Regions from separate parts of the Paenibacillus sp. 01T47 genome, predicted to be linked through region 3. Evidence: riboswitches for the same ligand, from Rfam matches in the RefSeq annotation. Region 3 holds a riboswitch; each other region holds the start of a gene.
What was found. Region 3 has a riboswitch for thiamine pyrophosphate ahead of AC1DOV_RS11785 (ABC transporter ATP-binding protein). Riboswitches for the same ligand answer to the same signal wherever they lie in the genome.
Positions count from the first base shown of each region.

Region 1: another riboswitch for thiamine pyrophosphate. It lies ahead of thiC (phosphomethylpyrimidine synthase ThiC); the one in region 3 lies ahead of AC1DOV_RS11785 (ABC transporter ATP-binding protein).
Region 2: another riboswitch for thiamine pyrophosphate. It lies ahead of AC1DOV_RS14250 (ABC transporter substrate-binding protein); the one in region 3 lies ahead of AC1DOV_RS11785 (ABC transporter ATP-binding protein).

Region 1 covers NZ_JBFTPA010000012.1:59,904-62,169, forward strand. Annotated here, with positions in the region: gene AC1DOV_RS21865 (glycosyltransferase family 4 protein) at 1-513, shown strand, start outside; TPP riboswitch at 588-692, shown strand; gene thiC (phosphomethylpyrimidine synthase ThiC) at 1,004-2,266, shown strand, end outside.
Region 2 covers NZ_JBFTPA010000006.1:109,386-111,651, reverse strand. Annotated here, with positions in the region: gene AC1DOV_RS14255 (thiamine-binding protein) at 1-16, opposite strand, end outside; gene AC1DOV_RS14250 (ABC transporter substrate-binding protein) at 83-1,123, opposite strand; TPP riboswitch at 1,308-1,420, opposite strand; gene AC1DOV_RS14245 (glycosyltransferase) at 1,559-2,266, opposite strand, start outside.
Region 3 covers NZ_JBFTPA010000004.1:431,861-434,126, reverse strand. Annotated here, with positions in the region: gene AC1DOV_RS11795 (DUF2087 domain-containing protein) at 1-377, opposite strand, end outside; gene AC1DOV_RS11790 (SLOG family protein) at 582-1,139, opposite strand; TPP riboswitch at 1,227-1,329, shown strand; gene AC1DOV_RS11785 (ABC transporter ATP-binding protein) at 1,417-2,193, shown strand; gene AC1DOV_RS11780 (ABC transporter permease) at 2,174-2,266, shown strand, end outside.

The sequences.
Region 1 (2,266 bases), on a different contig from region 3:
CTTCTCAATATCGTGCCGCAGCTTGCCAAAAGCCACCCAGAGCTCGTCGTTATCATCGTAGGGAGCCCATTTTATGGCTCGCATCGCAAAACGGCTTATGCGCGCAAGCTTGAACAGCTTGGACGCAAATGTCCGGGTCATGTTCGTTTTGTGCCCTACGTGCCACATTCGGAAGTGCCCAGCTGGATGCTCGTTGCCGATGTAGCGGTCGTTCCATCTGGACAGAGGGAGGCGTTTGGGCTCGTTAATGTCGAGGCGATGTCCTGCGGCGTTCCGGTAGTCGCGACACGTGCAGGCGGAATGAAAGAAATTATCCGTAATGGCGAAACAGGCTATTTGGTCAATCAGCTTCATATCGAGCGAGAGCTGCGAGAAAAGCTGCATCTGCTGCTTCGCGATAAACAGCTCAGGCAAAAGCTGGGGCGACGCAGCCGCGAGCGTGTGGAGCAGACATTTACATGGCGTCACACCGCTGATCGATGGGTAAGGCTGCTGAAGGAAAGCGGACTGTAGCAGGCTGTATTTTTCCGCGGTTTGGAAAATAGAGGGTTGACACCCTTCTTTACTAAACGGTATAGTCAAACAAGGAAATCCACTAGGGGCGCCGTAATGGCTGAGATAAAGCGAATCGCTTTGGTCCCTTTGAACCTGATCTGGGTTATGCCAGCGTAGGAAAGTGGGATTGTGCGTTTATGCTTTGCGCGTGAAAGCTCTGCCGGAATCTGCTGAAGCCTCAGCTTATGCGGCATGACTTTATCTGCTTAGGGGAACCCTTGCAAGATAACACTCGCATGACGACACTCTTCGACCGCTCCTTTGCTGGAGCGGTTTTTTTGTTTGGCGCCAGTGAATTGATATAGCTTTGTGGCCGCCATGCACGCTCCAGCGATTGCAGCTCTTGTAGCAGCCTAGCTACTTGTATAGCAGCGGTGTTTTAAACTTTCTCATATGCTTGCGTATGCCTCCAGGAGGAATTCTATTATTCCATTAGGAGGTTTTTGTGATGTCTATTTTTTCTACTCCGCTTCCGGGCAGCCGCAAGGTGTACGTTGAGGGCTCAAAGGGAAACATCCGTGTTCCGATGAGAGAAATTGCACTTGAAGCTAGTACTGGCAGAAATGGTGAAGAGCTGCCGAATGAACCTGTAAGAGTTTATGATGCAAGCGGTCCTTATACCGATGAAACGTATGAGGCAGATGTTCGGCGCGGTTTGCCCGGTATTCGCAGCGAATGGATCTTGGAGCGTGGTGATGTAGAGCCCTATGAGGGCAGGGAAATCAAACCGGAGGATAATGGATTTATTTCTGCTGAAAAAGCAGAGCAGCGAGGCGCGGAACGATTCCCAGGGTTAACGAGGAAACCGCTTCGTGCCAAAAGAGGGCAAAATGTTACGCAGCTTCATTACGCCCGCAAAGGGATCATTACCTCTGAGATGGAATACATCGCTATTCGCGAAGGGATGAGTGCAGAATTTGTTCGCAGCGAGATCGCAGCCGGCCGTGCCATTATTCCGACGAACATCAACCATCCTGAAAGTGAGCCGATGATTATTGGGCGGCAGTTTCACGTTAAAATCAATGCTAATATCGGCAACTCTGCTGTAGCTTCTTCGATTGAAGAGGAAGTGGAGAAGATGACTTGGGCGACGCGCTGGGGAGCCGATACAATTATGGATTTGTCCACGGGGAAAAACATCCATACGACGCGGGAGTGGATCGTGCGAAATTCACCGGTTCCGGTTGGCACAGTACCCATTTATCAGGCGCTGGAGAAAGTGAATGGCAAAGCTGAAGACCTTTGCTGGGAAGTATTCCGCGATACGCTTATTGAACAAGCCGAGCAGGGTGTCGACTATTTTACGATTCATGCAGGTGTACTGCTGCGCTACATACCACTTACGGCAAAGCGCGTTACGGGTATTGTCTCGCGAGGCGGATCAATTATGGCAGCTTGGTGCCTGGCACACCATAAGGAGAATTTCCTATATACGCATTTTGAAGACATTTGTGAAATTATGAAAGCATACGACGTATCATTCTCGCTCGGTGACGGCCTGAGACCCGGTTCTATAGCAGATGCCAATGACGCTGCTCAGTTTGCTGAGCTGGATACGCTTGGTGAGCTAACGAAGATCGCATGGAAGCATGATGTACAAGTGATGATTGAAGGCCCTGGCCATGTGCCTATGCATTTGATCAAAGAAAATATGGACCGTCAGCTAGAGGTGTGCGATGAAGCGCCTTTCTATACATTAGGACCGCTAACG
Region 2 (2,266 bases), on a different contig from region 3:
CTAATGCATTAGCCATCGGATTTCCTTCTCTCTTTGTTGTATGTGAGAGCGGGCTTTCCCGCCCTCCGTATGTTCGAATTGCTTATTGTGGTAAAAATTCATTCGTAAATGCCTTCTCCGCTTCAAGCTCCTTCTCCAGCAGCTTGTGCTCAAACATCCATGCCGCATAGTTTTCCCATACGCTTAGCTTCTGTTCGCCCCAGCGCGGCGCGTCATCTTGATATTTGGAGCTTAACCATTTTTGGCTGGCGCGCACAAGCTCTGCGTTCAAATCCGGCTCTGCTTTTATTAAAATTTCTGCTGCATCCTCCGCATTGCTGATCGCGTATTGGTAGCCTTTGGATACGGCAGCAGTAAACGCTTTGACTGTTTCCGGCTTATTCTTAATCAAATCTTCATTCGTCACGATTACCGGCGTATAATAATCCAGTTTGTCGCTGTAGTCTGTTAAATAAACCATATTGATCTTCTCGCCGCGCAGCTCTGCTTCCACGCCAGTCCATGCATAGTAAATCCATGCAAAGTCAATATCGCGTTTCACCGCCGTAAAGAAGTCGCTGTCGCCGATGCTCATGATGTTTACTTTGCTCACATCTGCGCCCTTCTCCTGCATAATCGATTGAATGACCGCCTCCTCAACAGGAGCGCCCCAGCCGCCATACGTTTTGCCTTCAAATTTCTCAGGTGAATCGATTCCCTTTGCAAGCGGTGAAGCAAAACCTGAGGTATTGTGCTGAATGACAGCGGCGATCGATACGAGCGGCACGCCGGCAATTCTCGCCATCGTGACAGACTCCTGATAACTTACGCCAAACTGCACATTGCCCGAAGCGACCATTTGATCGGCACCGCTTTGTCCTGGTTGAATAATTTCAACGTCCAGTCCTTGCTCCTTAAAAAAACCTTTATCTCTAGCTACATAAAGTCCGGTATGATTCGTATTTGGTGTCCAGTCGAGTACAACCTGCACCTTCTCTAGCGGCTTGTCCGCTGTTCCCTCTTGCTCTTTCGGCTGTTCGCCCTTGTTCCCAGCGCCACCGCCGCAGCCTGCCAGCGCCAATACGAACACAAGCATCGCGGCCACGATTTTCCACGACAAATACCCTGTTTTTTTCTGATTCATGATGTTGTTCCCCTCTCCATGCTTCGATTCTTATAGGCGACGACTCCTCGTAGTATCCGGTTCCATGGCTGCATCATTCTAATCGCAACAAAAAAAAGCGTCCCCCTAATCCGGAGGACGCCATATCATTGGCTGTGCAGCTGTTTATACAGCAAATGCTTGATCAATTTGATCTCGCCTGCTTGCTAAACAGAGCTTCTGTCCCTACGCTGGCATTATCCAGATCAGGTTTAACGGGTCGGAATTGTATAGAAAATCCCCTCTCAGCCGGCCTAACCAGCTCCCCGGAACATATTCGGTTTCGTCAATACCATTCATTGTATAGCAAAACCCGCATTTAATGCTAGTTTTTTTTGAAAATGATTATCATCAAGCCACGATACTCATCCTCTTACTATATACGGCAGCCAGAACGTGCAGCTCCTGCACCAGCTTTCATTGCCCTAGATCGATATGCTCATCCAGCCATTCTACCTTTGTTTCTTCAGCAGCCTTCGAATTTTCTAAGTCTGCCGTATCTTTGGTCTCTGCTGCAGGAGCAAGGCGTCCATATACGAGCAAATATGCGGCTGTCAGCTCTTTTGACATCTCTTCAGACGTTAGCCGCTCTAGCAGATGGATGTATTCTAGCTGCTCCTGCGGTTTATTATCCGCACGTGTAATCTTCACATAGGTAAAACCGGCCTGCAAATAAAGCTGGCTAACTTGTTCTGCTGAGTACTGTGATGCCGCTTGATGCTGTGCTTGTGCATTAGCAGGATCTAAATATTGCCGAATATTGTTGAAATAATAGCGATTGGCAAAGCACCCGACTAGCCAGCCGCCAGGCTTTAGAAGACGAACTAGATTTTTCATGGCTTGCGGTGTCCCGTATGCATGAGCATCTCCGATTACGATGCCGTCAAGACCTTCAGCAGGCAGCCTCCAATCCTTCGGATCATTCGAGCGGAATACAGTAATTCCCGAAGCTTCTGCTACTCTAGCCGCCAGCTCGTTACGCTCAACTCCGTACCATATTGCGGATGGGAATTGCTTTTTCATATGAAAAATCGTAGCTCCGCACCCGCAGCCTATTTCCATAATCGAGCAATTCTCGCGTCTGTACTCATGCGATTCCCGCTCAATTACGGTGCTAAAATCCAT
Region 3 (2,266 bases):
ATATGCTTCAGCTTACCCTCAGCTGTAAAAAAGTTGCGGATGACTGAATCCTTCAGTTTCTTATTGCTATCCTCCATGTTGTCCACTCCCTTCTCTGCACCTGCATTCCGGTAAATGAGCTCCGCCGCCGCATTAGCGTTGCTCTTAATAAAATAATGGTTCAGCGAAAAATAAATCGTATTTTTCTCTCTGCGTTCATTAATTAAGCTGGCCTCTCTTAATTTGGTTGCATGATGCGTAATCGTAGCAGGCGTCACGCCTAATTTCTCTGCGAGCACCTGTCCGTTAAGCTCACCTTCAGCCAGCATAATCAACAATTTAATTCTCGTCGGATCGGATAATGCCTTATGATAGGCTACCACCTTATCTAATTGCACCGTTCGCCACCTCTTCCTCCACCAAACAAATTTAACTTTCGTCTAATTAGATGTTTATCTAATCAGATAATAATACGCCACCTATTATTTGTCAAACACAATAATCTCGAAAATACAAACTGTCAGCTTTGCGCATAAAAAAAGCTGACAGGTCTCTGCCTGCCAGCATGAAATAAACTCCTCTTACTCAACTCCCATGCATCGTTAATTTTCCGAATACAGGTTGTCATCATCCGCAATGCTCTGAATGTCCTCCGAGCTTATGCTGAAATAACCATAGCCCTCAGCCTGCTGTTTCTTTAACGCTTTTTCTTTAAAAAACTTGGGGCTGCCCTCGCCTGCATCCTCATCATAAACGAGCAAAATACCGTCCGTTTTCCGAAACAGCAGCTCGTCCCTAGCCGTAAACTGCCAAATGCCATTATACGGCTGGTTGCTGACCGAAGCGTAATAATCGACCCCTTTTAAAACCTGCTGATAAAACTCCTTTTTATCATCCTTCCATTTCTCTTCCGGATTGCTGTATGCCGAAATAATTGAAAGTCTCAAATGAGGATAAATTTCCTTCAGCGCAATAACGACCTCGCACGCCCACAAATCCACGCCATATTGGCCCGGGGTAATCACCCACTCAAGCCCATCTTCTATAAGCGGAACCAGCTTGCCTTTCAGCGCTTTTTTTATATAAACAATGCCCTCATGCTTCTGGCTAAAAATATTAAGCTCATGCGCTCGGTAGCCCGTTACGAGTAAATTTTTCATTTGTCCAACGCCTTTTCGGATAATTATGGTTTACATCTATCCAGTGTATGCTATAGTAGAAAAAATACAAATTGCATATAAACCTATTTATTTCACTAGGGGAGCCTAACGGCTGAGATGGAGCATCTGCTCCGGACCCTTGGAACCTGATCTGGATCATTCCAGCGGAGGGAAGTGGAGCAGCAAAGCATTCATTCATGCGCGCAAGCCTTGTGTGATCGTTAGACCCGCTCATTTCCCCTCGGAAATGGGTGGGTCTTTATTTGTTTACGGAGGGATGCGTATTACAGCTATAATCTCACTTCACCAAGTAAGCTACACCTACGACAAGCTTGCTGAAACATCTATACTGTCTAATCTTTCGCTTCAAGCCTACTCAGGTGAGTTTGTCTCTATCATCGGTGCTAGCGGCTCAGGCAAAAGCACGCTCTTTAAGCTCATGGCTGGATTGCTTCAGCCTAGCCTAGGCGAAATTAGGCTGTATGGCAAGCCTGCCCCCAATCGTCTCGGCAAGATTGCTTATATGCCGCAAAAGGATCTTCTTCTGCCATGGAGAACAATACTCGGCAATTGTCTGCTTCCACTTGAGATGACACGCAGCAATCCCCATTATAACACGATCCAAATCTTGGAGCTGCTAGAGCGCTTCGGACTGGCAGGCTATGAACAAGCTTACCCTGACGAGTTGTCAGGCGGCATGCGACAGCGGGCAGCTTTTCTGCGCACACTAGTAACCGGACAAGAGCTGCTGCTGCTGGACGAACCGTTTGGCGCGCTTGACGCCATGACCAAACGCGGTATGCATAAGTGGCTGCTAGAGCTGTGGAGCGACCTTGGAAAAACAGTACTCTTTATCACACATGATCTTGAGGAAGCGATATTGCTGAGCGACCGCATTTATTTATTGCCAAGTGCAGCTAACGAGGCGCAAGGGATACAGGAAATAGTCGTTCCTTTGCCGAGACCAAGACACTATGAGCAAAATTACGAACCCGACTTCATCAAGCTGCGGCAAGATTTGGAGCGAAGACTGCATGCGCAAACCTCTAATTAACCAGTGGCTGAGCCATTACGGACTATTCATACTGCTGCTCATTAGCTTACTGCTCGTTTGGCAAGCGGTCGTA